Regions from separate parts of the Peribacillus sp. BM1 genome, predicted to be linked through region 2. Evidence: riboswitches for the same ligand, from Rfam matches in the RefSeq annotation. Region 2 holds a riboswitch; each other region holds the start of a gene.

Region 1 (8,115 bases), on a different replicon from region 2:
TGCATAGCCATTTCATTGAAGTGATAAAAATAATTTCCGTTAAACCCCATATCCCCTAACGAAGAAAAATAATGCTACCTTAGAAAGAGGCAGCATTATTTTGTAGCTATAGTAAACCGATGCAAATACCTCTAATGCTTATATATCAAGTACCGCAAAAGGTTTGGTAAGGGGTTATTGACTTTGGCAGTGTGGAGTATTCAGCCTGTTCGGTGGAGTGCGCGTAAGGGTTGGAAAGAACATCCAAAAGCCGTTCCATCACGCTGTAATCTCCTTGTTCCACTGCAGCTTCTAATGCTTCTTCTACCCGATGATTTCGTGGGATTACAGCAGGATTGCTGGTTTGCATCAACTGTTTTACGAAGTCTTTCGATTCCTGCTGTCTGCTTAATCTCGCCTGCCAGATCTCATGCCATTGGGCGAATTCCGAAGTGCCAAACAGGACCGTATCCTCCTGTTGATCAAAAGTTAACGCCCGGAAAGTATTGGTATAATCCGCATGATGCTTTTTCATCAAAATAAGGAGGCCATTGATAAGGTCTTCATCCTCTGACTCTTCGTTAAAAATCCCTAGTTTCGCTCTCATTCCCGCGAGCCAATGAGAGTGATACAACTCCATAAAATTCGAAATCTCGTCCTGAGCAATTTCGACAGCCTGCTCCTGATTCTCATGCAATAGTGGCAATAAAGTTTCAGCAAACCGGGCAAGATTCCACCCGGCCATATACGGCTGATTACCATAGGCATAGCGGCCTTGAATATCAATGGAACTGAATACCGTTTCTGGGTCATAGCTATCCATGAAGGCACAAGGACCATAATCAATCGTTTCTCCACTAATGGTCATGTTGTCGGTGTTCATCACTCCATGAATAAAGCCAACCAATTGCCATTTGGCAATAAGCTGAGCCTGACGCTTGATCACTTCCTGAAGGAGCGATAGATAGCAGCTCTCACCAGCTTCAACGTCTGGATAATGACGTTTTAGTGTATAGTCAGCCAAGATTCGGAGTTCCTCAACTGTACCCCATTGTGCAACATATTGAAAGGTACCGACGCGCAGATGACTGGCAGCCACACGAGTCATAATTGCTCCAGGTAACTCGGTCTCGCGGATTATTGACTCACCAGTTGTCACCACTGCTAGACTACGAGTGGTAGGAATACCTAATGCATGCATAGCTTCACTGATGATGTATTCGCGTAACATCGGTCCAAGTGCCGCGCGACCATCACCCCCGCGGGAGTATGGCGTTCTCCCTGCACCCTTAAGCTGAATATCTACCCTCTCACCTTGGGCTGAGATTTGCTCGCCTAGCAGCACCGCCCGGCCGTCCCCTAACATATTAAAATTCCCGAATTGATGCCCCGCGTAAGCTTGAGCAAGAGGCTTGGCGCCTTTTGGAATCTGATTTCCAGCTAGCACCGCTACGCCATCTTCGCTTTCCAGCTCTTGAATGTTCAAACCCAAAGATGTTGCCACCTGGTTATTAAGAATAATCAACTTTGGTGAGCGCACAGGAGTTGGGTTAATACTGGTAGAAAATGATTTCGGCAGACGGGCATAACTGTTGTCTAAGTTCCAACCTATTTCTTTACTGTTTACCATAGTTTCTCCTTTTCTTCTTTTGACTTTTGTACATGCCAAAACACACTACAGTCCTTTTTAATGTCTACCTCTGCCAAGTTATTATACCGTTTCCACAGGCATATAGCGCCTTTTAAGTAAAGGTGATTGCCTATCACTATTCTAGCTTTGACATCTTGATATTTAAGTTGTTACATTAGTAGTTAATGATGGTGTTCGTTCAACCATAAAAGGAAGGAAATATTTTAAATGACAACTTCAGAAATAAATGTAAGGACTTGCAACAAGGAACATACATATTATAAAAGTAGCGATTGTCCAACCTGTCCGACTTGTGAGCAAGAACGAAGACCCGTTAATGGATTTCTTTCATTGCTCTCGGCACCAGCAAGACGAGCGTTGGAGAACAATGGTATAACTTCTTTACAGGATCTATCAAAATATAGTGAAAAAGAGATTTTGCAATTTCACGGTATGGGACCAGCCTCTTTACCTAAACTTAGGTCTGCTTTGAAGGAAAATGGGTTAACATTCAGAAACTAAACACCAAGAATGATTATACTTACAGGAATGTATTTTATTTGATTTTTTCTTCAAGTAACGAATGAGCACGACCTTAATACGTGTAACAATCATTCAAACGCTCAGAGTGATAATGCTCTGAGCGTTTGAATGATTGTAAAAGAGATAGGCGGCTTTCAATATGAGGATTCTTCGTATTTACTATTATGTGAAAAGGTTGTTTAATTATTAACAGCCATTCGACCGAGGGGGCTATTTTCATCAATGATATCCTGTATATCAAATACAGAGATTGGGAACATAGGGAAACCAAAAACATATGGAGTGATTTCATATAGTTGAAAATAGATAACGAGGACTTTATCCGCAATGTAATAGTCTTGATTAGGCCGAATGACTGTGAAGCCGTTGATTAACTGAATATCACGTTGCTTAATTTGTGAATGAATTAAGGCTGATAGTCTTCTGACATAATCACTTCCAGGTTTAAACAAGTCTTTAAGTTCACAAAGCTTCCCCGTTTGCAAGTCAAACGTTAAAGACTTTATATACGTCATCCCATGAGCAGCATGGTAATGGTAAGTATAATTGGAAAGTGCTAAGCTCAGAACCTGGCGTTGATTGTTTTTGATTTCATACGACCCAATCATTTGTACTACAGTTTTCGGCATATTCCCAACTTGTTGATTTATGAGTTGCTGGGTTTGATCGACAATCGCTCGATTAATTGATCTTTCCATTTCTAGATTTTGCATACCTATTACTTTAGGATAAAACACTGTTTTATCCGGGCCGTTGCTGATTTCAACCGTTTTAATGCTAACTGGAAGCATAACGGGCATATTTATCTATCCTTTTCTAATTTTTATACCAGTGTATTCTTGAAAGAGTAAATGTATGCAAAAGACAAAAGTGAAGGAGCACGGAACCTTATCCCAAACTTTTTCAAGAATTTCTTTTCCGATCGTTAGTGACAAATGGGAATCCCCACTAAATTTTATATTCATTCATGCTATTATAGTAAAATAGGATTTTTTTATTAAAGATCCTATTAAACAACAATATTGTTACCATAAACCACGAGGTACACATTCAATGAGAGTTTACATACGTATACAACTCGCTGCCTGCCCATGTACCACGCAAAAGACGATCAAACACTTACAATTAGTACAACAAAAGGAGTATGTATGAAAGAATTTTATACTCACATTAATAAACGATTTTATTATACAGTCGTGCTCATCATCATCGCTCTAATGATTGTGGGGATGTTAATATCTATTCCACGTTATGGTGAATTTGAGGTAGGTTATACATTACATAGTATTCTTGTAATCGTTCTATCTGCCTGTTTATTGCTTTATCCTAAGTATGAAAATCATATTTTTAGAATTGTCATTATTATCGTAGGATCCGCTTATTTCTATACACTTTTCTTTTTATACCCAGAAACTTGGTCTACCTTTATCTTTCTATGTTTAATCCCTGCAGTTTCCATTTTATTTTTTGATTCAAAGCTATTTTACTTTTCATTACTATTAAATGGGCTTTCAATGGCAGTAACCTTTTGCTATATTGTGCTAATTGATCAGGGAAATCTATATCCACATATTAAACAAGATATAGCTGGGAATATTATTAATATTCTAGGCAGTCAAGTGGTTATCTATTTTATTTATCGAGCATCAAATTTACGTATAATAAAACAGCAGTTATATTATGAACAATTACAAAATTCGGAGCGATTAAAGACAACGGGGCAATTAACAGCTGCTGTTGCACATGAAATTAGAAATCCGTTGACAGTTGTTAAAGGTTTTTTGCAGCTTTACAATGAAAAAGACACACCAATTAGTAATGAGACAAAAGATCATTTTACTTTGATGATTGATGAATTAAATACGGCAGAACAAGTCATTTCTCAATTTTTATCTATAGCTAAGCCCGATAAAGATAAAAAAATGGAAATTGTGAATGTGAAAGATGTGCTTCATAGTGTAACAGATTTACTAAAATCATATGGACTCTTACATGATAATACGATTCATTTAAGTGTGGATGAAGATTGCTATATCTACGCCAACAACATTGAGTATAAACAATTAATGATCAATATTATTAAAAATGCTATTGAAGCCTCAAAAATTGGCGATTCTGTTCTTGTTACGGCGAAAAGAAAGAATCATTTTGTCGAGATGAAAGTAACGGACCATGGTTTCGGCATGTCAGAAGGGGAAGTTAAGTCTCTTGGTACTCCTTTTTACTCGTTAAAAAGCAATGGAACAGGACTAGGTTTAATGATTTGCTATCATATTACCGAAAAATACAATGGGACCATTGATTTCCAAAGCTCAAAAGGTGAGGGAACAACAGTGACGATCCGCTTTCCATCAAAGAAATCGTGAGGATGTTTTAAACATTTGCAATATGAGATTTCTAGCACTTGATGAGGAAAGAGCGTACAGAATTGTGAATAAATTTACTTCCCTAGAAGGAAAGATACATTTTAATCAAAAAAAGTTTGAAGTTAAGTTGTAATATTAATAGGTGCTGTCCCATAACGTAAGGGGCTGACCTCGCAATGACTCTAATAGTATTTTACTACTATTTACTGTTTAGAGAGTACGAGGTCAGACCCTTTTGGGACATGCTCTTTTTTGATTTCATTTTTATGGTTTACCCTTATTTATGGTACGGTCCACCGTAACACATCTAAGTGAGATTTACTTTTGATCTTTATTTCCAATATACTTCTATTCCTACAATTTTTTCTTCCCCATTATCTTTCTTTATGGTGTATGACTCAATGTAGTTTAAGAAGCCTTTCTCTCTTTTATTGATTTCTTGACACCTTCTTTTGGAATCGTAGCTACTATAGCTAGTAAAGCTAGTCCAGCAAAAATAACATTTACCAGTAACCCTATACTTGCAGCCACTTCCATATTTCCAGCCTTTTCAACTACACTATAAACAGTAACAGATATCGCTAAACCAAATGAACCGCCAAGTGTACTAGACATTTTATAAATACCTGCTGCCTCTCCTGCCTTTGCTTGCGGAACATTGTCTACGGCTGTATCTGTAGATGGTGTTGCATAAAGCCCAAGTCCAATCCCATACACGGTAAAACCAATAAAAACAACAACGGAATAAACCGAATTTGGTAAGATGGTTAAGGTCATTAACATAATTCCAGCCATCACTAAAAGACAAGCTAAGATCATCGGTTTTCTTGGACCATTTCGTTGTAATACTTTTTCACCCACACGAATCATCACTAATACAGCAACTAAATTTCCAAAAGATAGTAACCCAGATTGAAAAGAACTGTATCCTCTTGCCATTTGGACATAGGTATTGGCAACAATAAGTGCTCCGGCTACAGCATTCATTAAAAAGTTTGACACAGTAGCCCCAGTAAAATAGTTATTTTTAAATAAAGAAAGATCGATAAATCCGTTAGATTTTCCTTTTACAACTTTTAAAAATACCCAACCTCCGATGACAGTGACAGCCATTAACGTTAACGAAATGGGACTTGTCCAACCGAAGTCCTCTCCACGTGTAATGACAACATTTAAAGCGACCATCACTAGGAGAAAGATAACAAAGCCAGAAAAATCAAATTTTGATGAATGGCTTTGTTCTGCTTTACTCTCTGGTATATCTTTTATCAAAAACATAGATAGCAAAGTGAAAATAATGGAAAAAATAAAGATCCAACGCCATCCCAAAGACGTAGCAATTAAACCTCCTGCAAACGAACAAATGCCTGCGCCGCCCCAAGATCCAAAAGACCAGTAGCTTAAGGCTCTTTGTCGATCAGCACCATCAAAATAGGTTTTCACCAAAGCAATCGTCGCAGGCATAATACACGCTGCCGAGAAACCTTGAATCACACGCCCAATCATTAAGAGAACCGTCTCCTGTGCAAAGATGAGACAAAGTGAACCAATTATATTTAATAGTAAGCCAATAGTCGTAATTTTCTTGCGTCCAATTCGATCAGATATTCCTCCAGCTACTACAACAAACATACCTGAAAATAATCCGGATAAACTAATGGCTGTATTCAAAAGACCCAATGAAATTCCCATATCTAACTGAACTTCCGGCATCACATTTATTAGTGACTGTGAGAAAAGCCAATAAGTAAGCACCCCAAACACAATCCCCGTTATCATTCTGTTATTACCTTTATAGCTTGTTTCCATGGTAAACCTCTCCTTTTGGTTAATATCCATTAAACTAACTATGTCTCTTCAGTGATGATGATCGTGTAAATTGCAGGCACAACAAAAAAGGGCAGAGAAAAACAGTGTGTTTTTCTCTGCCCTTCTCTGTCCTTTTACCTGAGAGTTTAGCTCATTGGAGCCTTTCCCCTTTGGTGACGTATCGATTCATACGCTCTCTCCAGAGATGTGTCCAGTTGCAGTTTCTTCTACCTGAGAGATTCGCTCCAAGGGTCTTATTGAAGTTTGCTCCTTCGGTGGCTTATCATAAACACTCTCCTGCAACTTTCATCCATCTATATTTTCTATATATTTAGAATAGTTATTAAAACCGAACATGTCAACCAAAAATAGAAAACGCTTTCATTAATTATTGTCACTGTGATGCCTCGAAACATAAAGTGAAACTTCCCTCAGTGGGGGTTAGTTGAACCAATCGGGGATTTACAGGCTGTTTATCCCCCATCTATTTATTTCTTGATTCTCTCGTAAAAATTGAGGTGGGGGTATTACAGCCTGTTAAATCGGGATAAATAATGTCCCTTAATATGAGCAAAATAAAAAGGCATGAACTCAAGTAATAATACCAAGTTCATGCCATGTAAACTACCGATTACAAATCGATAAGACTCGGAGGTAGCTTTTTAAATCCTTTTGTTGTAATAAGCGCATAGACAACCCCAATTGCCAGCCATATAAAGCCTACTTTTAACGTCATTGGTGATAAATTAATAAATAAGTAGAAACAGATTAAGAAACCGAGGCCCGGAATTAATAAATAACGGATAAATTTCTTCTCTTGTTTCCGGAAATAGTAATACACAATAACAGATAGGTTAACAAACATAAAACCAGTTAAACCACCAAAGCTCATTAATTCTGCAACAAAATCGATTGATAGGAAAAGGGCTCCAGCAATACTAATGCTGCACATTAATAAAATATTGTAGATCGGTGTTTTATATTTAGGATGTAAATGTGTAAAGAATTTTTTCGGTAGAACTTCATCACGTCCCATGCTAAACATTAAACGTGAAGCACTTGCCTGACCTGTTAAACCAGCTGTTAAAGTTGAAACGATAATCGCTACTGTGTAAAGTGTTACAAGCACTGCACCACCTGCTACATTCGCAATATCAAATAAAGCCGTATCTGCTGAGCTAAAGTTATTCACATCTGGCCAGACTAACTGAGCAACATAAGCTTGCAAGATAAAAATAACCCCACCGATTAAACAAGAAAGAATGGCCGCTTTCCAAATATCATTTTTAGGATTCACCGATTCTTCCGATAAGGTTGTAATTGAGTCAAATCCTAAAAATGAGAAACATGCCATGGCTGCACCTGAAACGATGGCTGACATTACAAATGTTTCGTTATTAAAGAACGGGGTAATCGATACTAAAGCCGATGCACCATCCTCTACCATAATCGCCTTCATACAAAAAACAACGAAAATGACAACAACGATTCCCATAAATAACACTAAAATTTGGTTCGTTTTTGCTGCAACTGCAATTCCAAGAATATTTACGACAGTAATAACTCCGGCAATAATGAATACCCATACCCAATATGGAATGGACGGAATTAATGCATTGGCATAGGAAGCACCAACCATAAAGACGATTAAAGGCACTAATACATAGTCCATAAACATGGCCCAGCCGGCAAAAAAGCCTAAATGCGGATGAATCGCACGTTGTGTATACGTATACGTTGAACCGGAAACTGGGAACGCTGCAGCCATTCTGCCATAACTATATGCCG
Region 2 (8,115 bases):
CAAATTGATCAATCTCTTCTTTTGTTCGTTGTTCAGTCACAGCAAGTAGCATTTGATTTTCATAACCATAATCGCTTTCCAAATCAAATCCACCAATGATTCCCGCTTCTAGTAGTTTCGCATTAACTTCCTTGACTGGACGAGGAAGGTCGACAACAAACTCATTGAAGAATGGGGATTGATTCAGAATGACAAACCCTTTCTGTTTCAGCGTTTTTGCCATATAGTCTGCTTTCTCCAAATTTAATTGAGCCATCTGGCGAATCCCTTGCTTGCCAAGTGATGTCATGCAGATTGAAGAGGCAAGAGCATTTAATGCCTGGTTCGAACAAATATTGGATGATGCTTTATCACGACGGATATGCTGTTCACGGGCTTGCAGTGTTAGTACGAAGCCGCGTTGGCCTTTTTCATCTTCTGTTTGGCCGACAATCCGGCCTGGGATTTTACGCATAAATTTCTTACTGACTGCAAAATAGCCACAATGTGGACCACCAAATGACATCGGAATGCCTAATGGTTGCATATCACCGATCACAATATCTGCCCCAAGCTTCCCAGGTGCCTGTAAAAGTGCAAGTGCGAGTGGGTTGGCGCTTACAATGAAAAGAGCCTTGTTTTCTTCGGCAATTTTCTTAATCTCCGTTAAATCTTCAATTGAACCAAAGAAATTTGGATATTGAACAATGATTGCTGCTGTATCTTTATCAATTTGCTCTTTTAGTTTTCCTAAATCAGTAATCTCATCAGTCAGTTGGATTTCTTCAACTGTATATCCTGGACCATCTGCTACTGTCTGTAAAATAGCTCTAGACTCAGGATGCACTGCTTTCGATACAAGAATTTTCGAACGTCTTGTTGATGCAACAGCAAGTGATGCGGCTTCTGCAAGCGATGTAAAGCCATCGTACATCGAAGAATTCGCTACATCCATTCCTGTTAATTCACATACCATCGTCTGAAATTCGAAAATCGCTTGGAGTTCACCTTGACTGATTTCTGGTTGGTATGGAGTATACGCTGTGTAAAATTCAGAGCGTGAAATCATATGGTTGACTACGCTAGGTATGTAGTGATCATACGTACCTGCACCGAGAAATGTTGGGTATTGATTTGCATTTATGTTTTTCGTAGCAAGCTGATTCATTTTCTTCATGAGAAGTGGTTCAGGAACGGCCTGTGGGATATTTAGCTCCCCTTGTAGTCTAATATCAGCTGGGATATCTTCAAACAATTCATCTATGGAAGAAACCTGTAAAAACTCGAGCATTTCCTCCTGATCTTGTTTCGTATCAGGGAGGTATCTGTAAGTTGAAGTCATATTATTCCTCTCCTTCATTCGTAAATGCTTCGTACTCTTCTTCATTAAGAAGCGATTCCAACTCTTCTGGGTTAGATATTTCCACTTCGATTAACCATCCTGCTTCAAATGGATTTTCATTAATCGTCTCTGGAGCGCCTTCTAACTCTTCATTTACAGCCACGACTGTACCTGAGACAGGAGAGTAAAGTTCAGAAACCGCTTTAACAGATTCGATCGTTCCCATCGATTCATTAACGATTACTTCATCATCAATCTCTGGGTTCTCAACAAATACGATATCCCCTAACGCCTTCTGTGCATAATCGGAGATCCCAATCCGAACACGATTACCTTCTAATTGCTCCACCCACTCATGCTCTTTGCTATATAGTAAATTTGCTGTCGCTTTTGTCATTGTTTTTCGTCCTTTCGGCTTTTGAATATTCTGATATGAAATCGATTTACTAGCCTCATCCTTATCTTTAGCATGAGGCTAGTAAACTTAGAAATTACTTTTTATAGAATGGTGTTTTTACAACAACAGCATCAACCTGTTTATTACGGATTTCCACTTTTAGTGGCGTCCCCACTTCAGCATGTTCCACAGATACCAAGGCAAGGCCGATACTCTTCTTCAATGATGGTGATTGTGTGCCTGATGTAACGATTCCTATTTCCTCTCCATCTTCAGAAACTACTTTATAGCCATGACGTGGAATCCCCCGACCTGTTACTTCAATCCCTACGATTTTTCTCGTTAATCCAGCTTCTTTTTGTGCAGAAAGTGCCGCTTTTCCAATAAAGTCACTTTCTTTATTGGTTTTTACGACAAAACCGACTCCTGCTTCAAGTGGACTAATTTCGCTGCTAAGTTCTTGACCATATAGCGGAAGACGCGCTTCTAGGCGAAGTGTATCCCGGGCACCAAGACCACACGGTTTTAATCCTTCTGATGTTCCTACTTCTAAAAGCTTCTCCCAAAGTGCTACCACTTGGTCTTTTTGTAAATAGAGTTCAAACCCGTCTTCTCCTGTATAGCCTGTCCGGGAAACAAGCACATCTGTAATGCCAGAAATGGTAACATGTTGTGCAAATTTAAAGAAACCAATTGCTGATAAATCGGTATCCGTTACCTTTTGTAAAATCGCTTCTGCCTTTGGTCCTTGAATCGCTAGTTGAGCGATGTCATTAGAGATATTTTCAAGTTTCATATCTCCCTCGACATGCTTCTCCATCCATTCCACATCTTTTTCAATGTTTCCAGCGTTGATCACGAGTAAATATTTTTCATCTGCCAGTTTGTACACTAATATATCATCGACCGTTCCACCGTCTGGATAGCACATTGCCGTATACTGTGCCTGATTGATCGCAAGTTTCGTTATGTCATTCGTTACAAGATGATTGATATAAGCACATGCATCTTTTCCTTCTACAAGTACTTCCCCCATATGAGAGACATCAAAAAGGCCTGATTCTGTACGTACCGCTTCATGTTCTTCTAAAATGCTCGAGAACTGAACGGGCAAAGCCCAACCACCAAAATCAATCACTTTCGCCCCAGACTTTCCGTATATGTCAAAAAGCGGTGTTTGCTTTAATGCTGTTTCTGTACTCATGATTTACCCCCGATTAAGATTTTCTGCAAAATAGACGTTCTTTTACCTCTTTACCTGTTTCGGTCATCGCAAGACCCCCAAGAGCTGTTTCACGAAGAGTCCGTGGCATATCTTTTCCAACTTTGTACATCGCTTCAATGACTTCATCACACGGAATCCGACTCTCAACGCCAGCAAGAGACATATCAGCCGCTGAAAAGGCAATGGAAGTACCGATCACATTCCGTTTGATGCAAGGAACTTCAACAAGCCCTCCGACTGGATCGCAAACTAATCCTAAAAGGGATTTCATCGCAATCGCTGTAGCATTCACCGCTTGCTGTGGCGACCCACCTTTTAACTCAACGATTGTTCCTGCTGCCATCGCTGTTGCAGACCCGACCTCTGCTTGACAACCTCCAGCTGCGCCTGAAATGAAAGAACGGTTCGCAATGACAAGACCTAGCATGCTTGCTGTAAACAAGCCCTTCACCAACTCTTTGTAAGGTGTGCCATCATTTTTATGAAGCGAAAATAATACGCCAGGTAAGATCCCTGCTGCTCCAGCAGTTGGTGTTGCCACAATGACGCCCATTCTGGCGTTATTTTCAGAAGTGGCTAATGAAAAGCTCATAGCATTGCTTATATAATCGCCTGATAGGGATTTACCTTGCCGAACGTATTCAGACATCTTCACGGCATCACCGCCAGAAATCCCACTTGGCGCCGTGGAAGCATCTTTAATCCCACTATCCACCGCTTCTTTCATTTTGATCAATCGCTCTTCCATCATGCTGATAATCGTCTCTTCGTCTCTACCTGACTTTTTTGCTTCAACCATTAACATCATTTCGCTAATGGATTTTTTCTCCTGTTCACAAGCTTCAATAAGCTCTTTCATAGATTGAATTTCCATCATATCGCCTTCACCAATACTTTCTCTTTCTGTTGATAAGGTTTCGCAAGGATCGAAAAGTCATCTCCAGCGCTAAGACGAATCGATACCATCTCATCATCAATCATAAAGATCTTCGATAAGCCACCTCCGAGTGATACACCACCAACCTTGACAACACGCTCATCACGTTTTGCTGTTACAATGGTTGTATTTGGGTGGTCCATATACTCGCAAGTGTTTTCGAATTCAAACTGGTACTGCATACCACATTCTTTTGCTTTTTCCAATGCGTATTTGATTTGGGAATCATCGGTATTCATCCCGAGTAATCCGCCAAGAAGTGCTTTATCTGTTCCATGTCCTTGGTAGGTTTCAGCAAACGAATCATAAAATACAATGTTGGTCTCTTGTGGATAATCTCCTAACAGTTCATAAATAAATTTTCCAATCGATACAACACCAGCTGTATGAGAACTCGACGGTCCGACCATGATTGGGCCGATTATGTCAAAACAACTTTGAAATTCCATGATTCTCCCCCTTTCTTACACCGTTACTGCTTGTTGAAATAACGGATACGCGCTACAAATCGCTTTAGTTGTTGCTTTTGCTTTTTCAAGAACGGCTTCATCACCTTTATTTGTTAAAACGTCCGCGATCACTTTTCCGATTTTCACCATTTCTTCTTGTTTCATGCCACGCGTTGTTAACGCAGCTGTTCCGATACGGATTCCACTCGTAACAAATGGTTTTTCTGGATCAAACGGAATCGTATTTTTATTTACGGTAATGCCCACTTCTTCTAATAATTTCTCGGCTTCTTTTCCAGTTAAATTCCATGGACGTAAATCTAATAGGACAATATGATTATCTGTTCCACCAGAAACGAGGGCCGCTCCTTCATTCTTTAAGGTTTCGCCAAGTATTGCCGCATTGTCAATAACTTGGTTGGCATACTCTTTAAAACTTGGTTGTAAAGCTTCTCTGAAAGCCACCGCTTTTGCAGCAATGATATGCATCAGTGGTCCACCTTGAATACCAGGGAATATCGATTTATTAACCGCTTTAATCATCTCTTCATCATTTGTTAAGATGATACCGCCACGCGGGCCACGCAATGTTTTATGTGTCGTACTTGTCACAACATCGGCATATGGAATTGGAGATGGATGAAGTCCAGCTGCTACTAGTCCTGCAATATGCGCCATATCGACCATAAGTTTTGCCCCGACTTGATCGGCAATTTTTCTAAAGCGAGCAAAGTCGATCGTTCTTGGATAAGCACTTGTCCCTGCAATAATCAATTTCGGTTTTTCTTTCTTGGCGATCTCTTCTAATTCATCGTAATCAATGACTTGCGTATCTTCCCTCACACCATAAGACACAATGTCAAACCATTTTCCTGAAACACTAACAGGGCTTCCATGTGTTAAATGTCCACCATGTGAAAGGTTCATTCCCATTACTTTATCACCAGGCTGAAGCAGTGCGAAGAAAACGGCAAAATTTGCTTGTGCTCCTGAGTGTGGCTGAACATTGGCATATTTAGCGCCAAATAGCTCCGTTACGCGCTCGATCGCTGTTTGTTCTGCCACGTCAACAAATTCACACCCGCCATAATAACGCTTTCCTGGATACCCTTCTGCATATTTATTCGTCATCACGCTTCCCATAGCTTCTAATACATCTTCGCTTACAATATTTTCTGATGCGATTAACTCAAGTGTTTGAAGTTGGCGCTCTCGTTCCTTTTCAATCGCTCCAAAAATAATAGAATCATTTTGCTGTAAACTCATATATACTCCCCCTCAATTTTTTTGTATGACACCATGTTTGGATCCTTTCAGCTTAGCTAGTGAAACCACTCTCTCACTATCACTCTTCTTTTCTGAGAAAACTGTGGAGATACGCTCCCGTTTTTGCACGCAAAAAAGGACAGAAAAGGATAGCGTGACTTTCTCTACCCTTCCCTGTCCTTTTACCTGAGAGTTTAACCCTATGATTCATAGAGTCGTTCCCCTTTGGTGGCGTACTACTTATACGCGCTCTCCAGAGGTGCGTCCGATTGTGGTTCCATCTACCTGAGAGATTTGCTCCAAGGGTCTTTTTGGAACTTGCTCCTTCGGTGGCTTGTTACATTGCACTCTCCCACAACCGTCATTCGCTCATATTTAGTTTCTGTTATATTCAGAATAGTTGCATAAGGTAGATCTGTCAAGGTTATTTTGTAAACGCTAACATTTTTTTAGAATTAGTTGACTAAAAGCGTGGGTAGTTTAATCGAAACGAATAAGATCAAAAAAACCTGTATAGATGATTAGAGCGCACTGAAAAAGTAACTCATTTTGAAAGTAGCAAAGATTTTTATCGATATACAGACAATAGAAGAAGCTAACAACCTATATATAGTAGGTCGTTAGCTTCTTTTTCTCTTTAAAAGGACTTTTCAGTGGCCTCAGATGATTAACACAGGATTTTTTGATCAAATTTCATTAGTACACGGGCGGGATTTTTGTTCGTTCCCTCTTAATTTCCCACTATTTTTCTTTGATCCACATGATCCCCCTTCGATTTCCGCATCTTATAGATCGTAATCAGCAAAATAAACCAAACAGGAGTTATGAACAAAGCAACTCGAGTATCTTCCGCAAGTGCAAGTACGACAAGAACGAACGCTAGGAAAGTAAGGATCAAGTAATTGGAAAATGGATATAGTGGCAATTTAAATTTGTTCACTTTCGCTAGATCTGGTCTTGTTTTGCGGTACTTCAAATGACTGATGACAGTAATTCCCCAAATAAAGATGAAACATACCGTAGAAATACTTGTAATCAGCGTAAATACGCCTTCTGGCATGACATAATTCAAAACAACGGCTAGTAGAATGACAACAGTTGAAAAGAATAATGCATTGGAAGGTACTTTACGAGAAGTAAGTTTTGTAAATGGTATAGGTGCATTTTTATCATTGGCAAGGGAGTATACCATCCGGCTTGTACTGAAAATAGCGCTGTTACATGCTGAAGCTGCGGATGTTAGGACGACAAAATTGACAATACCAGCAGCTGCTGCGATTCCAACTGCCACGAAGACTTGGACAAATGGGCTTTCCATTGGATTGATGGCATTCCACGGATAAATACTCATGATGACAATAAGTGCGCCAAGGTAGAAAATGATAATCCGAATCGGGATATTATTGATTGCTTGTGGGATCACCTTTTCTGGATTTTCTGTTTCACCTGCTGTAAGTCCTACAAGTTCAATGCCAACAAACGCAAACACGACCATCTGGAATGAAAGGATAAAGCCATTTATGCCATTTGGGAACATGCCTCCGTGGCTCCATAGATTCGTGAAGCTGGATGCGCCTGAATTCGTGGAAAAGCCTTTAATAATCATGAAAATACCGATCACAATGAGTGCTAAAATCGCGATGACTTTAATTAATGCGAACCAGAATTCCATTTCGCCAAAAAGTTTTACAGTTGCAAGGTTCATCATGAGCAAAATGACAAGTGCAATTAATCCTGGCATCCACTGTGGTACATCGGGAAGCCAATATTGGGTATAGAGACCAACTGCTGTTAAGTCGGCCATTGCGATTGAAATCCAGCAAAACCAGTAAGTCCAGCCGGTAATAAATGCGGCCATATTACCTAAATAGTCTTTTACAAAGTCAACAAAAGAGTCATATTCCAAATTGGATAGGAGTAGTTCTCCAAGTGCACGCATGATTAAAAAGCAAATGACGCCTGTAATCATGTAAGCAAATAAAATCGACGGCCCTGCTAAATGAATCGATTTTCCTGCTCCAAGAAATAATCCCGTTCCGATCGCCCCGCCAATAGCAATTAGCTGCACGTGTCTGTTTTTTAGACCTCTCGCCAGTTTTTGTTCCTGCATACAATTTCCCACTCTCTACTTTTTTAGATTGTTTGCAATTTTAACATATTAATAGCTTAATAAAAGTTTACCATACTATCCGTCAATTCGACACTAAAAAGAATACGCTTACATTTAGAACATATTGAATTTTCTGCAAAATTACCCAAAATAATTCCCTTCCTTAGAGGATTCGTTTAGGAACTTTGTTAATAAATTGTAAAAAAATGTCGTAAGTTTGAATTTTCAAAAAAGAAAATATCTAACCATCTGCATGGTATACTTTTCAAAAATGAAGACATGTTGCAAAAACAAAGATGAAATGAGTGGATTACTATGTTAGTAGAAGACTTAATACATCGTTTTGAACTTGTAAAAAAGAGAAACCCATTACATGCCAATGAATTATTAGACTATATTCAAAAAGGGTA
Region 3 (8,115 bases), on a different replicon from region 2:
TCTGCTACTCCACTCATTTTATTTGAAGAAACTCTCTCCTTTTAAACGCCAAAGCTTGCTTTTAAGAATCCCCCTCCTTGGCACCTTTATAAAATTGTACGAAACCCATTTTTTTGCAAGCCAATTAAGCGGCCTTTTAGTAGGAGGATTATCTATTAACGAAAGTATCACCCTATTTGAAAAGAGTGGGGTTCAGCCGTTTTATCATGATGTTTGTCAATTAATAAGAAATGAATTAACGGAAGGGAAGCCGCTTGACGCCATATTTCGAGATCTGCCCTATTTCGAGAAAAGGTTAAGTGTCATTACAGCAAACGGTCAGAAATCAGGAAGGCTTGAGCAAGAATTATATATGTATAGCCGTTTTATTTTGGATCAAGCCGAAGAGAAGATGAAGTTTATGATGCAGATTATTCAGCCAGCCTTATTTTCGCTAATTGGTCTTGTGATTGTTTCCATTTATTTGGCTGTTCTGTTACCAATGTTTTCGCTTATGAAAGGACTTTAAGGAGGAAAAAAATGAATGAAAAAGGGTTTACACTCATTGAAATGCTCATTGTTTTGTTTGTCATTTCTATCCTGTTAATTATTACGATCCCTAACATTTTGAAAAACCAAAATTCAATTCAGTCAAAGGGTTGTGATGCCTATGTGAAAATGGCTCAAAGTCAAGTACAGGCTTATCAAATCGATCATCATGCATTACCAGAGAGCCTAGCTGAATTGAAAGATAAGGAATATCTTAAAGAAACCTACTGCCAGAAGGAAGGAGATATTATTCTGAGCGCAGATGGAGAAGTCAGCTTAGTGAAGGAGAGTAAGGATGAATAATGAGATAACAATTACTAGTGACGAACAAGGCTATACACTTTCTGAGATGTTGCTTGTGCTGTCTATTTTTATGTTAATTGTTTCTCTAAGTGTCGGCTTTCTACCAGGCTTTTCAAAAAGCATGGAGAAACAGCTCTTCATGGATCAAATGATTGATGATTTGCATTATATACAGCATTATGCAATGACTCATAATATGAAGACGATTGTTTCGATTGATACGAAAAACAAAAAATACTATGGATTCACCGATTTTAAAGAGAAAATACTTGTTCAACGATCGATTCCAAATGACATAAAAATTGATAAAGGGAGCCTGAATTTGGAACTTACCTTTTACCAAGAAGGAGTACCTAAAATGTCAGGCACTTGGTTGATTCGGACGAAAAATTCAGTAAATAAACTCACCATTTATTTAGGGGCAGGAAGGATGAAAATTGAGAAACTCTAACGGATATATATTTCTAGAGACTATGATTGCTTTTGTCATCTGCTTATTTATTGTGAGTACGATTTTGACTATCGTCCATGAAGTCAAAATTGATCGTGCAAATATAAAAATTAGATCCGTTGCCCTGCACCTACTTTATGAAACATTGGCCGCTTATCTTGACGGTGATGGAAGATTGTCAACAGAATTATCGGACGAGTACCGTTTCACTTGGACGATTGAAGACGAATCGGCAAAGGTAATGGGATGTATTGAATATGAAAATTCAGAAGGTTCATATGAAACGATTTGTGACGCAGTTGAATAATCGAGGGTTCACACTCGTTGAGATGTTGCTGTCCTTGTCGATCTTTATTTTGATTGCTGGAATGATTGTTCAGCTTTATGTAGTAGTAGGGAAAGAACTTTATCAGGAAAAACGGCTCAATCAAATGGAGTGGGAAATTTTTCTACAACAAATTAAAGGAGAACTTTGGCTATCTAGCAGCCAGACTATATTAAATGACAGCATGTATATGGTTGTAGGGGAAAATATTATAAGCATTGAAAAATATGATCATATTTTACGAAGGCGGGTGAATGGTACGGGACACCAAATTATGCTTCAAAACGTTTCTAGCTTTCATTGTAGAATGGAAGAAAATAAGATAGTTATATCCGTAAAAGATTTGGCAGGAAATACGTTTACAAGGGTGCTGAGACCCTTCGTGACAAGTGGGTTTGAAAATGTACAAGAATGAAAAAGGGGCTGTATTGCCTGTCACAATGGTTGTAGCCTCGATTTTGATTGTGTTCACTTTTTACAGCATAGAGAAATTCAATCTTGAAAAAATGTTTTACAAAAATGTTGAAAATGTTTTAGTACTTGATCATCTTTTGTTGTTGGCCTCGCATGAATTACAGAATATAGTCGCTCATGATACGTATGGTGATGAAGGAGTTCTTTACTTTCCCAACGGGACTGTTGAGTATGCAATGATAAGCAGCGAAGAGCGCTATTTTTCGATGGAATTATCTGCATTAACAACGCAAGGTCTGAGTAGGAAAGTGAATGTCCTTTACGATATAGAGGAGGGGGAGTTGGTAAAGTGGGGGAAAGTATATACTCTAAACGATCATATGAATAAGTAAGCTGATTTTGTCCATACTAAATAGTAGGTGATGTCTATGTCTACGAATGATTATATTAAATATTTAACGCAGCAACTAGTAAAATACTTTGAAGTTCCAAAAAACGTTCGAAAAGAACAACGCAAACATAAAAAAGAAAATAGACCAACATTTCTAAGTCAATGGTTTGGAATTGTACCTTTCGCAATTAGCATGCTTTTAAAAAGAAAATAAAGTGAAACTTCCATCAGTGTTTTTTTCCACTGATGGTTAGTTAAACCCGGATAAACGAGAGAGATTGTCCAAATAGGGTCAGACCTCACACTCTTTACACTGTTTATTGTGTCATGTACACATCATATAAATAGTGTTTAGAGAGTGTTGGGGTCTTGACCCTTTTTGTTTCTAGAAAACTAAATCGCTTGATTGGACAAATAAAATAATCCGCCATTAACAATAGAAATAGTAATATTCGGTTCATAGCGATTTTGTAATGCTTCTTTTTCTGTATAGTAGCTCTCAGCTTTGTCTTCCATATCTTGATAAAAGTTTTCAAGTAACCGTAAATCATCTTCCCATCGCTCGATCGCTCTTTCAGCCCAAGTATGATCGTCACCTTCGAAAGTTCGCCTAATATATGAGTCAAGCCTGAGCAGACCGCTTTTTGGTTTGATGAGCGGCGATAAGGTAAATGAGTAGTCTGGAATTTTTGGAGTTACTTGTATTTGTAAAAGCCTTTCATGAAACTGTTCGACGATTTCTCCGGTTATTAAATTTAAGCCTGCAGACAACAGAATATCTTTCTTGCGATCACTTTGATAGGAAATTTTTGCATTGATAGAAAGCCATGGATATAAGGGATTCTGCGTATGGTCCTGCTGGATAATCTCCTCGTATAAGCGGATAAATCCGGCAAGCTTTTTCGTAGAGGCAAAAATTTGATGTAGTCGTTGTGATCCGAAATGGATCAGTTCCCCTTTGATGTCAGCTGGTGCCTGTTGTGGATCTGTTATAAGGGTAAGCTGAGATGGCTTGGGAACGCCACCGGTTTTTTCAAGGTAGTGCCAGTAAAAGGGACGGTTCATCAATTCCTTATCGAGTTCAATCGTTAATTGAATCGTTAAATAAGCAGGGTGATTTTCTATAATTTCACAATGATTCGCTTTGAAATAGGTGAGCAAGAAATCATGAATTTCCTGTTGCTTCATGAAGATTTCCCTCCTTCATTTCTTGGGCGAATTGAATCATGGAAGAAAGATTATCCATTTTAATTTTCATTTCACCTTCTGATTTTGACCCATCTACTACATCCACTAAATAATCTTCAATATTGCCGATATCTAATTTTGTTAAAATATCATCTAACTCGCCAATCACCTTTTCAAATAACTGAATCTTTTCATAGAGAAGTTTCAAGATATGTTCTTCTACTGTATTTTCCGTCGCGAAATTATAAATCATGACATCTTTGGTTTGACCGAGCCGATGAATCCTGCCAATTCGCTGCTCCAGCCGCATCGGATTCCATGGCAAATCAAAGTTAATTAAATGATGACAAAATTGTAAGTTGATACCTTCACCGCCAGCTTCTGTAGCAATTAGCACTTGAATCTTATTTTGAAATAGCTCTTTCATCCAATCTTTTTTACCGCGCTTAAACCCGCCACGAAAAGGTACTGAGCTTATGCCGTTTTGCTGTAAAAACCATTGCAAATAAAGTTGTGTAGCTCGGTACTCCGTGAAAATAATGACTTTATCGTTGATTTTCTGGATTAATTCCAACGCCTTCTCTGCCTTTGAATTGCGCTCAACTTGCTTTGCTGTTTCAAAGAGATTATTCAACTTTTCTATGAATTCAGGTGCAGGATTTTCATGTTTTTGAGACATGTTTTTTAAAGTGGTAAAGACTGCTTCTTTGCTGCTACATGCTTCTCTTTGGAGGGTTAGGCTTGAAAATGCACTTCCCGCTCCTTCAGATTGCGATCGGAACGCAGCTACAGCGTCATATAATGCCTGCTCAGTAGGTGAGAATTTAATTATAATTGTTTCAACATGACGTTTCGTCCACTCGATTCCAGTATCGGCACGGCGGTTTCGAATCATAACCGTATTAACAAGCTCCTTAAGATGCTCATCTTCATAGATGGTACGGCCTTTTCCTTTATACTTTTCAGAAAAAAGAGCTGCATTTCCTAAATGTCCAGGTTTAAGAAGGGAAACAAGATGAAAGATTTCTTCTACCTTATTTTGAATAGGTGTGGCAGTTAAGAGAAGGCAGAATTTCTTTTTCAAACTTTGAACAAATTCGTAGTTTTTTGTTTTATTATTTTTTAATTTATGAGCCTCGTCAATAATGATTAAATCGTATTCTTGCTTAAAAATGATGTCTCTATGTGGATTGCGCTTCGCTGTATCTATGGATGATACGATACAATCACATGAATCCCATACATAGCTTTTTCTCTGAACAACAGCGGGGATATGAAACTTTGTATTTAACTCAAACGCCCATTGGGAAACAAGTGAAGCAGGAACGAGAATCAGTACTTTTTTCACGAGACCCCGAATCATATATTCTTTAATGATTAAACCAGCTTCGATTGTTTTCCCAAGACCTACTTCATCAGCCAAAATCGCTTTGCCATTCATATTTTCAACAACTTGTCGGGCAGCTTCGAGCTGATGAGGAAGTGGTGTTAGCTGATTAAGATGATGAGGTGCTTGTAACCCTTCAAATTCTGGAATGGCCAGATGCTTTTCCGCTTGAACTGCAAGTTTATACAGCTCCCAATTCGCCCAAGGGCCGTCATTCTCCACTTTATCTAAAAATTCTTCTGACCATTCATCGTCAAATTTGATTCGAATTTGCATAAATATTGCTCCTTTCTAAATATACAAACCTAATATACGAACATTAATATGGTAAATGTAAAAAAAAGTTTGGTTTTTACGAGAAAATTATTGCGATTCAAGCATTATTAATGGTAGTATGAACGTAATAAATAAATTTTGAAATTTTCTATTAATAAATATGATTTTTATTTGAAAGACTTCCACTGTTTGAATTACTATAGTAGTAACAGAATTCTAGGTGTTTGGCGAAAGTAGCCTCTTTTTCTGTGAAATAAAGATTGTGTAAAGTTGGCAAAGTCCGTCTTAGTTGTTCAACCCTTATTTACATAGTATGTTCAAAAAAGACAATATTATATGCGGATGAAGGCTGGGGGAGAGACTACTTTTGTAGCGCCGAAGGAGCAAGCTTAGCAGCGAATCTCTCAGGCAAAAGAACCCTTGTTGGACGCAACTCTGGAGAGTGTCTAAAAGCAGAAGCTTTTAAGACCACCAAAGGGGAAAGCCTTTTAAAGGTAAACTTTCAGGTTTCAGGACAGAGAAATAGCTCAGGAGGAGCTTCTCTGTCCTTTTTTCTATGGAAAAGGGGCGGGGCTTCTAAAAAATCAGCTGCGCACCGTCACCTTCATAAGGTGATACAATTTGAGAACCTGAACCTTTTCCATCGATTTAGTTTTAGAGCAGGCGCTCATGGATGTTTTTATGCTCTAAGAATATGAGGAGGCGTAGTATGACTGAATTAAAAAGAACACCATTATTTACGATTTACGCCGATTATGGTGGTAAAACGATTGACTTTGGTGGCTGGGAGCTACCAGTCCAGTTTTCTAGTATTAAAGAAGAACATGAAGCAGTACGTACAAAAGCAGGCTTGTTCGATGTCTCTCATATGGGGGAGTTTGTTGTAAAAGGTGAAGGAAGCACGGACTTTTTACAAAGAATGATTACGAACGATATTCTCAAGCTTGAAGTAGGGCATGCGCAATATGCCGCATTGTGCTATGAAAATGGTGGAGTTGTCGATGATTTAATTATTTACAAGAAAGCGAAAAATGACTATTTATTAGTCGTGAATGCTGGCAATATTGAGAAGGATTTCAATTGGTTGCATGATCACTTGATTGAAAATGTTGAACTGACAAATATCTCAAATGAAGTTGCTTTGCTTGCTCTTCAAGGTCCGGCTGCTGAAAAAGTCCTTCAGAAATTAGCTGTAAACACGAGTTTGAGTGAGATTGACTTTTTTGCTTTCAAAGAAAATGTGGAACTTAATGGAGTCACGGCTCTCGTCGTATCACGCACAGGTTATACAGGGGAAGATGGCTTTGAAATGTATTGTAATAACGAAGACGCAAAAACTCTCTGGAAAGAAATTCTCAAAGCAGGTAAGGATGAAGGCGTTCAACCAATTGGTCTAGGTGCTCGTGATACCCTCCGGTTCGAGGCGAAGCTTCCGTTATACGGTCAAGAGTTAACACCTGATATTTCGCCAATTGAAGCAGGAATTGGTTTTGCGGTTAAAGTTGACAAAGAGGCTGATTTCATCGGCAAGTCTGTTCTTGCCGAGCAAAAAGAACATGGTGCACCGCGCAAGCTTGTCGGTATCGAAATGATCGAACGCGGCATACCACGTCATGGTTATTCTGTTTACTATGGTTCTGAATTGATTGGCGAAGTGACAACTGGGACACAATCGCCGACATTGAAGAAAAACGTCGGTCTTGCCTTATTGAAAAAAGAGTTTACAGGGATTGGAACAGAAGTTGAAGTTGAAATCCGTTCCAAACGCGTGAAAGCCATAGTGGCTAAGACACCATTTTATAAACGACCAAGAGGATGAGGGGGAGAAATTCATGACTAAACATCGCTATTTACCGATGACTGACCAAGATCAAAAGGAAATGTTAGCCGCAATTGGAGTTTCTACTATAGATGAGCTATTCAGTGATATTCCACAGAGCGTACGTTTCCAAGGTGAATACAAGATTAAACCTGCTAAATCAGAACCAGCTCTTTTAAAAGAGCTTACTAAATTGGCTGGGAAAAACGCCGATGCAAAGCGCTATGCTTCTTTTCTAGGTGCTGGTGTATACGATCATTATCAACCAATTATCGTTGACCATGTGATTTCTCGTTCTGAGTTTTATACAGCGTATACCCCTTATCAGCCGGAAATATCTCAAGGAGAGCTTCAAGCAATCTTTGAATTTCAAACGATGATTTGTGAATTGACTGGTATGGATGTTGCTAATTCTTCTATGTATGATGGTGGAACTGCTCTTGCTGAGGCAGCGATGCTAAGTAGCGGGCATACAAAACGTAAGAAAATCTTGATTTCTAGTACGGTTCATCCTGAGTCTCGTGATGTTGTAAAGTCGTATGCGTTGGGACAGCGTGTTGAAGTAGTGGAAATTCCATATCGTGATGGTGTAACCGATTTGGCTGCACTGCAAGAATTAATCAGCGACGATATTGCAGGAGTCATCGTTCAATATCCAAATTTCTTTGGGCGTATTGAGCCTTTAAAGGAGATTGAAAAAATCGTTCATGAACAAAAAGCGATGTTTATTGTCTCAAGTAATCCCTTAGCGTTAGGCGCCCTAACCCCACCTGGAAAACTAGGCGCAGATATTGTTGCTGGAGATGCTCAACCATTTGGAATTCCTGCAGCATTTGGTGGACCACATTGCGGGTATTTTGCAGTAACGAATAAATTATTGCGTAAAGTACCAGGTAGACTTGTCGGGCAGACCGTTGATGAAGATGGCAAGCGTGGCTTTGTATTAACGCTTCAAGCTCGGGAACAGCATATTCGTCGTGATAAAGCAACTTCTAATATTTGTTCGAACCAGGCACTGAATGCTCTCGCTGCT
Region 4 (8,115 bases), on a different replicon from region 2:
AGTGAATGATATCCTCTCAATTCTCTCAATTTAGTTTTTCTATGTTGGCATAACGACTAATAATTATGTTGTGTTATTTCGAATCGACGTACCCATACTAATTGTAAACGAATCGATGATGTAAAGCTTGCCATTCATGCTTTCAAAGAATAAAAGAAATCTAAAGCCTTTTTTGGCCAGAGAGCCCTTTTGGTATTATTCATTTAGAAACTTAACCCATCGTAAATTTTTAAACAGGTCTACAAACCCACCTATCTTTCCATGACAGTGCTCAAAGAGGATAGCAAGCATACTATCCTCTTTGAGTACTGTTTCTATTTTCTTTAATTACCAGTTTATTAAAGAAAATAGATGGACCTATTCATTTCCAAAGAAAAAGCACGTTTTCAGTAATCTCGGACTGTCCCATTAAACATCTACAAAATGAAATATTTGAGGGACAATGTACCTGTCCCCTAGCATCTAATTATACAGAACATCAGTTCTATTTACAAATGAAATGTTCACTTAAAGCACAAAAAATCGAAACATTAGCACGCCTAAAACACGCCTGTTTCGACCTCACTACCATCCCAGCTCTGAAGAAGTGGGCTTTCTCGTTCGAAAGGTCTGTAAAATCATTAATTTGGAACTTATCAATTGTCATACCGCTCACTTTTTGTTCTATACAGATGTCAGTACCATCAATTCCGTACATCTTTCGTGTAATGGCATTCTCTAAATCTGTATCTAAAATGGTTGAAGAACGGCCCTATCAAGCAGGACGTTACTAAATGACTTTTTCATTCCATTATATTCAATTTCAACCGAAACTAGAGGCAAATGATCATCCATATAAAATTTCATACTCTTTTACGCACTCCTATATATGGCTGTTCAATTACCTTTATTTCTTCATTATTTGCGTGAAAGATATATAATTCGCGACTTTGATTTTCCGCATGTCGTTTTTTATATACTTTCCATGCTGCATTGCCGTTCTCAAAGTCACCGATCACCGACATTTCTTCAAGGACCCTTTCTTTTCCTCTTGTTTCTGATTTAATGCTTCTACTAAGACACACCGTTCTGGAAAATGCTGACGAAATTCAGACCACTTCATTCACATGCGTATCCGGTTCAATCATAATTTTCTTTTGATTCTATCATTTTTATGATGCAAAGAGTTTAGATTCCTTCTATAAACTGGCACCTAAGTTTTAAGCTAAATTGACACTTTTAAATATACCAATCCTTTGCTAAAGTTTTCAGTAAATAAACGGCATTAAAGGGAAAGGATGCTGCTATCATCGGAAACCACTTGTACAAGTATGGACTGAACTCGTTTATCATGTCCAAGTGCTCGATAACGGTATCTATGGTGAAGGTTTTATATAATTTTTCGTTCTGACTGATAGAAGGAATCCGTTGCAGTGTTGACTATCATTAAGTTACCCCTGTTGAAGACATACGCGATCTAGATTTCAAAAGAAACGGCAACCTTGCACTTCTATCCCTTAATGCCTATAAAGAAAAGATAAGAAAGGTTTATGTCTATGCAAAAAACAACGAGTTATTCAAACACACGTACTTTCGATTTAATTCAAACATCCATGTTAATTGCACTCGTATTCGTTGCCACGGTCTTGTTAAATATCAAACTACCGATCACGGCAAATGGCGGGTTAGTTCATATGGGGACAGCTATGCTTTTTATCGGATCCATCTTATTTGGTCCTAAAAAAGGCGCCATCGCTGGTGCCGTTGGGATGGGGTTATTTGACTTAATCTCTGGTTGGACATTGTGGGCACCGTTCACTATTTTAGCTCGCGGCTTGCAAGGATATATAGTTGGGAAAATCGCCTGGTCGAAAGGCCGCAACGGAAATAGTATTGGTTTCAATCTATTTGCTACTATCATTTCGGCTCCTTTTATGTTAGCTGGTTATTACATTTGTGAAGGGGTACTATTTAGTAGCTGGATTATACCAGCGGCCTCTATTCCCGGAAACATCGTTCAAAACGTTGTGGGGATCTGTGTAGCTATTCCAGTTTGTGCTGTACTGAAAAAAATTCCGCTTTTTAAATAGGTATTAAAAAGCTGGGCAATAACACAAATAATTCTTATAAACATTATTTTATAGTACATGAAAAAGGGGAAACGCTTCGTATATCAAGCATTCTCCTTCTTTTTTTCATTAAACTTCGGATTTAAATGAGATTCACTTTTGATCTTTATTTCCAATATACTTCTATTCCTACAATTTTTTCTTCCCCATTATCTTTCTTTATGGTGCATGACTCAATGTAGTTCAAGAAGCCTTTCTCTCTTTTATTGATTTTTTAATACCTTCTTTTGGAATCGTAGCTACTATAGCTAGTAAAGCTAGTCCAGCAAACATAGCATTTGTCAGCAACCCTATACTTGCAGCCACATCCATATTTCCAGCCTTTTCAACTACACTATAAACAGTAACAGATATCGCTAAACCGAATGAGCTGCCAAGTGTACTAGACATTTTATAAATACCTGCTGCCTCTCCTGCCTTTGCTGTCGGAACATTGTCTACTGCTGTATCTATAGATGGTGTCGCATAAAGGCCAAGTCCAATCCCGTACACAGTAAAACCAATAAAAACAACAACGGAATAAATCAAATTGGGTAAGATTGTTAAGGTCATTAACATAATTCCAGCTATCACTAAAAGACAAGCTAAGACCATCGGCTTTCTTGGACCACTTCGTTGTAATACTTTTTCACCAACACGAATCATCACTAACACAGCAACTAAATTGCCAATAGATAATAACCCAGATTGAAAGGAACTGTATCCTCTTGCCATTTGGACATAGGTATTGGCAACAATAAGTGCCCCCGCTACAGCACTCAGTAAAAAGTTTGACAAAGTAGCCCCAGTAAAATAGTTATTTTTAAATAAAGAAAGATCGATAAATCCGTTAGATTTTCCTTTTACAACTTTTAAAAATACCCAACCACCTATGACAGTGACAGCCACTAACGTCAACGAAATGGGGCTTGTCCAACCCAAGTCCTCTCCACTTGTAATGACAACATTTAAAGCGAGCATCACTAGGAGAAAGATAACAAAGCCAGAAAAGTCAAATTTTGATGAATGGCTTTGTTCGGCTTTACTCTCTGGTACATTTTTAATCAAAAACATAGATAGCAAAGTGAAAATAATGGAAAAAACAAAAATCCAACGCCATCCCAAAGACGTAGCAATTAAACCTCCTGCAAACGAACAAATGCCCATGCCGCCCCAAGATCCAAAAGACCAGTAGCTTAAGGCTCTTTGTCGATCAGCACCATCAAAATAGGTTTTCACCAAAGCAATCGTCGCAGGCATAATACACGCTGCCGAGAAACCTTGAATCACACGCCCAATCATTAAGAGAATCGTCTCCTGTGCAAAGACGAGACAAAGTGAACCAATTATATTTAATAGTAAGCCAATAGTCGTAATTTTCTTGCGTCCAATTCGATCAGATATTCCTCCAGCTGCTACAATAAACATGCCTGAAAATAATCCGGATAAACTAATGGCTGTATTCAAAACTCCCAATGAAATTCCCATATCTAACTGAACTTCCGGCATCACATTTATTAGTGACTGTGAGAAAAGCCAATACGTAAGCACCCCAAACACAATCCCCGTCATCATTCTGTTATTACCTCTATAGCTTGTTTTCATGGTAAACCTCTCCTTTTTGGTTAACTATCCATTAAACTAACTATGTCTCTTCAGTGATGATGATCGTGTAAATTGCAGGCACAATAAAAAGGACAGAGAAAAACAGTGTGTTTTTCTCTGCCCTTCTCTGTCCCTTTACCTGAGAGTTTAGCTCAATAGAGCCTTTCCCCTTTGGTGGCGTATCAATTCATACGCTCTCTCCAGAGGTGTGTCCAGTTGCAGTTCTTCTACCTGAGAGATTCGCTTCAAGGGTCTTATTGAAGTTTGCTCCTTCGGTGGCTTATCATAAACACTCTCCTGCAACTTTCATCCAACTATATTTTCTGTATATTCTGTATATTCTATATTTATAGAATAATTTCAAATTCCGAACATGTCAACTAAAATCGAAAACGCTTTCAAAAATTATTGTCACTTTGACACTCAGAAACATTCGTTTCACAAGACGTTCCACGGAAGGTATTAATATGAATGAGGAGGTAACGCTCATTTAGTTGAAAAAGAATTCTTTGTCAAGTATGTTAAAAATAACAATGAATTAATATTGAAGGTGGGCTAATTAATGAGTAGTACAGAAGATAATAGTTCTATTTTGATTGTTAGTGATAAAGAAACGGTTTGGAATGCTATTACTGATGAGGAAAAACTATCACAATGGTATGCGCCGGGTTCACCTTGGGAAATCCCCAATCTAACTGTAGGAGAGCAAGTAACTTTTACGTTAATGCCTAGTGTTCATAATAGTCTAATAGAGAAATTTCCTATGTCCTTAACGATTGAGAATGTAAAACCTTATCAGGAGTTTTCCCTTTACTTGGATTCACAACAAACACTTATATCCTTTATGTTAGATGAGGAAAGCAATGGAATAAGAGTTACAATGAATTCCGGAGACTTCGACGAATCGTTAGCAAATTTGAAAGCCTTGATAGAGGGAAAGGAAATACCTTACATTTAAGGGGACATAAGGACAGGTTTCCTGTCCCATTAGACATCTACAAAATGAAAGATTTGCGGGAAAATGAACCTTGCCCATTAAATTATATTATGCAACGATAACCACTGCTCAAATCTTTTTACCCCAAAATCATAATCAAGTTCTTTATTGTAGATGGCAAAAATTCTACTTCCAAATCCATCTATTGATAATTCGTTTTTGGGGGTCATGTTTTGAAAACCATACTGGTCAAAATCATAGAAAACATCCCATACATTTTCCGATTGCCTTTTGAATGCTACACACTCAAAATCAAAGTTATCTTCATAATAACCTAAATGTACATGATATCTATCGTCATACAATATATCCGTTTAATCCCCTGTCATTAAGCTCCGTTTGATTCAACCGCAAGGGACATAGGGACAGGAAACTGTCCCATTTGTTGTCTTATTTTAAAATAAGTCGTGCCACGCACTCAACATGTCCAAAGTAATGCTTCAACACTTCAGATGCTAAGAATAAAAAAACTCTCGGTATTCTATCTAAATTTTACGTATCACAAACTCTTAATGATCCCGGTTCACAATATAATTTAATAGATGCTTCAGAAAAGGAGTTTTCCGGGGCATCTCGTGCATCGCTTCTATCGCAAGACAGTAATGTTCCCACATTGCCTTTCTAGCACCAGCAGCACCTAGGACTGATACAAAAGTTTTATTGTTGTTTTCAGCATCTTTGCCAATTGGTTTTCCGAGTACGTTCAAATCTCCCTCAACATCAAGCAGATCATCCTTAATCTGAAACGCAATACCGGCATGATGAGCAAACTTTTTCAAAGCTTTAATCTCTAACTCATTCGCCTGGGCGAGAATGGCAGGCATGATAAGGGAAGCTTCAAAGGCAATCCCAGTTTTATAAAAACTCATCATATTCAATTGTTCCAGTGTCAATTGTTTCCCTTTAGAATTCAAGTCCATCGCTTGTCCCTTACACATATCCTCTGTCATTTGGGCCGAATATTGAATCAAGTTAAGTACAGTTTTCAAATCGAACTGGTCTAGAGATGCTTGTTCCCAGGTTGCCCTCTGGGTCAGAAAGAGACCGGTTAGTTCAGCTATTGCAGTTGTATACACCTGATGAAGGGTTGGACGCCCCCTGCGGATGGACGCATTATCTTGGGATGGCAAATCATCGAAGATTAGGGATGCGGTATGCATATACTCCAATGATCTTAGAAGTGGAACGATTGCTGAACTTTCTAATCCATATACATCAACACCCATCACCCAAGTCACAATCGGCCTCAATCGCTTGCCATCGCCTTCCAAACTGTAATTTGCAGCATCAACGATTGGCTCTTCCATCAAAGGAACATTATCGGTTTTAGAAATATATAAGATGTTGTTGATCTGATTACGTACGGTTTCGATCGTATCTAAAAATTCTTCCTGCTCTTTCCGCTCATTTTTCAGGATGGTAATCATATGGTCCCTAAGCAATTTATCAAAGAAATCCACATCATCCGCTTTTTGAACCATTTTTTGGATTACATGATTGAAATTCGGATTTTCAGGAGCAAATAACTCCATAACTTCATTGTATTTTTTGGTTCCCATTCGTTCTTTAAATCGTTTCAGGCCATTTATCGCACGATCCAATATCACTTCACAGGTCTTCGTATCTGAATGATACACGTTATGGATCAAATGGGAGATGACCGTCCAGTATAATTCAAATGGATTTATAAGATCCGGACGTTGATCATGATATTTCATATAATAGGTATAAGGGGTTACCGCACCGTCCTTCATGTCATCAAACATATCTGCAAAATCATCAGCAAGCTGATTGTAAATTCCATAAAAGAATGTTCGGTTGTCAAAACCCTCGTCAAAAGAAGCACTGATTACTGAACGGACAATTAATCGTGAAGAAGAGGATTTTAAAATAATCGGGATATAAAGCTCTTCATTGGTGTAATTTGCATTGGATAGTTCTTTTACACGGTCCACTTCCTGAGAATGAAAAAACACATAGGATTGCTCGAAAAATTTTTTTCTCGTCTCTGGTCGCTGATAGGCCTTCATATACTCAAAGGCATCTCGGAGTTCCGTATGAATATAGCGGATTAGATCTGAGTTTTTTCCAGTCCACTCGCCCAATTCCGGAACAGCACCTGTGATAAGTGTGGTACGTATTAAATCAGAATATTTTCTTTTCTCTTTTTCGGATAAAACTTTGGCATCGAGAAGATCGTCAATGAATGGATAGGTCAGACCATAGAAGTACCCTAACCGAATAGCCTCATCAAGTTTCTGAGAACGTTCTTCAGGGGATATTTCATCGCCCATCTCATCCACCACATGCATGATTACCCCAGCCATGATTTTAATAAGTTTTCGCTGGGCTTGCTCTGCATCCATTCCCTTTGGAATATTGGAAGAGACAGTCTTTAGTTTGTCCATCACCCAAATCATCGTGGATTCAACGCCTTCCTCCTGGGCCTTCCGATAAACCCCAGCCATGCTAAACATCTCCGAATTGTTACCTCGATCGGTTGCGGTGGAATGAGTCAGGTGTGTTTTTAATCGGTCAACGACACTTCGAATCCTTGTCTGTGTGTCAGGTGAGTCCAAAGCTTTGCCTAGATCCCGCAAGAAAATATAAGAGATGCTGCGACCCAGGTAATTCTCTAGTTTATCAGTGTAATCCAGCCATTTAATATAATTGTGATACTCCCGAGAATCAGCTTTTTTCTTACCGCGCAAAAAAAAGGATACAAATGAATGATGATGGATGTGGTTCTGTTTCCAGGACTGAATATCTTTTGTCAAAGTAGGTACATAGGTCTTTTGCATAACTTGCGTACAAAGTGATTGATAATATTGAGCAGCCTTTTGCTCCGCCAATCGATAGCACGCATCGGCGTTTTTTATGAAATCCTTATCCATACGATACATTACCTCTACTTAACAATTTCTTATAATTCATACAAGCATTTTTAATAAAATCAACCAAAATATTTTCCTCAAACATAACATCTCTTTAACCCGAAAGCTAAATATAGACCTTTGTAGTATATACCTTTTTCCACAATCTCTCTTAACACTATGAACTTACAGATCGTTTAATGTCCCAAAAGTCAACTTTGATGAAGATTAATTAACATTCGATATCCCTACTAAAAAGAATTCCGATATTCTGCGTGAAGGCATTTCCTCTTTTTCACTCATGGAATTCTGCAAAATCCTTTATTTTTAAATTCCAAATGAGATATTGTAAATGAAACATCCCCTCAAAGCAGTTATCTGAGGGAACATAGAACATACTTGAATTACTCATAATGCTATATCAAGTGAAACTTTAATCAGTAAGGTTTTGGCTGTCCATTAAAGCGGGATAAAAAGTACAAATGGCTTCGCATCACTTAAGATACGAAGCCATTTTAGAATGATTATTATGTAAATACCAGCTGTTCCGACA

Evidence for each region. A riboswitch is a leader RNA that binds a small molecule or an ion and turns the genes downstream of it on or off. The one in region 2 is predicted to bind glycine.
Region 1: it holds a riboswitch for glycine, as region 2 does, so the genes downstream of both, AC1MGI_RS08525 (MFS transporter) here and glyA (serine hydroxymethyltransferase) in region 2, are expected to answer to the same signal.
Region 3: it holds a riboswitch for glycine, as region 2 does, so the genes downstream of both, gcvT (glycine cleavage system aminomethyltransferase GcvT) here and glyA (serine hydroxymethyltransferase) in region 2, are expected to answer to the same signal.
Region 4: it holds a riboswitch for glycine, as region 2 does, so the genes downstream of both, AC1MGI_RS08495 (MFS transporter) here and glyA (serine hydroxymethyltransferase) in region 2, are expected to answer to the same signal.

The regions. Positions count from the first base shown of each region.
Region 1 is NZ_CM155259.1:1,769,079-1,777,193, reverse strand. It holds gene AC1MGI_RS08545 (protein adenylyltransferase SelO) at 146-1,609, opposite strand; gene AC1MGI_RS08540 (RNA polymerase alpha subunit C-terminal domain-containing protein) at 1,838-2,131, shown strand; gene AC1MGI_RS08535 (DUF3298 and DUF4163 domain-containing protein) at 2,332-2,952, opposite strand; gene AC1MGI_RS08530 (ATP-binding protein) at 3,301-4,518, shown strand; gene AC1MGI_RS08525 (MFS transporter) at 4,927-6,327, opposite strand; glycine riboswitch at 6,536-6,637, opposite strand; gene AC1MGI_RS08520 (APC family permease) at 6,959-8,115, opposite strand, start outside.
Region 2 is NZ_JBWXPJ010000002.1:102,929-111,043, forward strand. It holds gene gcvPA (aminomethyl-transferring glycine dehydrogenase subunit GcvPA) at 1-1,321, opposite strand, end outside; gene gcvH (glycine cleavage system protein GcvH) at 1,323-1,718, opposite strand; gene gcvT (glycine cleavage system aminomethyltransferase GcvT) at 1,813-2,922, opposite strand; gene sdaAA (L-serine ammonia-lyase, iron-sulfur-dependent, subunit alpha) at 2,936-3,817, opposite strand; gene AC1MGI_RS21365 (serine dehydratase beta chain) at 3,817-4,329, opposite strand; gene glyA (serine hydroxymethyltransferase) at 4,345-5,595, opposite strand; glycine riboswitch at 5,858-5,960, opposite strand; gene AC1MGI_RS21375 (amino acid permease) at 6,326-7,705, opposite strand; gene yppF (YppF family protein) at 8,021-8,115, shown strand, end outside.
Region 3 is NZ_CM155259.1:3,777,432-3,785,546, reverse strand. It holds gene comGB (competence type IV pilus assembly protein ComGB) at 1-508, shown strand, start outside; gene comGC (competence type IV pilus major pilin ComGC) at 520-831, shown strand; gene comGD (competence type IV pilus minor pilin ComGD) at 824-1,282, shown strand; gene AC1MGI_RS18170 (hypothetical protein) at 1,269-1,589, shown strand; gene comGF (competence type IV pilus minor pilin ComGF) at 1,540-2,022, shown strand; gene comGG (competence type IV pilus minor pilin ComGG) at 2,009-2,413, shown strand; gene AC1MGI_RS18155 (YqzE family protein) at 2,450-2,626, shown strand; gene AC1MGI_RS18150 (YqhG family protein) at 2,806-3,600, opposite strand; gene AC1MGI_RS18145 (DEAD/DEAH box helicase) at 3,578-5,263, opposite strand; glycine riboswitch at 5,606-5,693, shown strand; glycine riboswitch at 5,697-5,783, shown strand; gene gcvT (glycine cleavage system aminomethyltransferase GcvT) at 5,973-7,082, shown strand; gene gcvPA (aminomethyl-transferring glycine dehydrogenase subunit GcvPA) at 7,096-8,115, shown strand, end outside.
Region 4 is NZ_CM155259.1:1,756,067-1,764,181, reverse strand. It holds gene AC1MGI_RS08505 (hypothetical protein) at 843-1,004, opposite strand; gene AC1MGI_RS08500 (ECF transporter S component) at 1,536-2,069, shown strand; gene AC1MGI_RS08495 (MFS transporter) at 2,292-3,692, opposite strand; glycine riboswitch at 3,818-3,898, opposite strand; glycine riboswitch at 3,902-4,002, opposite strand; gene AC1MGI_RS08490 (SRPBCC domain-containing protein) at 4,255-4,650, shown strand; gene AC1MGI_RS08485 (DUF3986 family protein) at 4,728-4,994, opposite strand; gene AC1MGI_RS08480 (polyprenyl synthetase family protein) at 5,199-7,583, opposite strand; gene AC1MGI_RS08475 (hypothetical protein) at 8,090-8,115, opposite strand, start outside.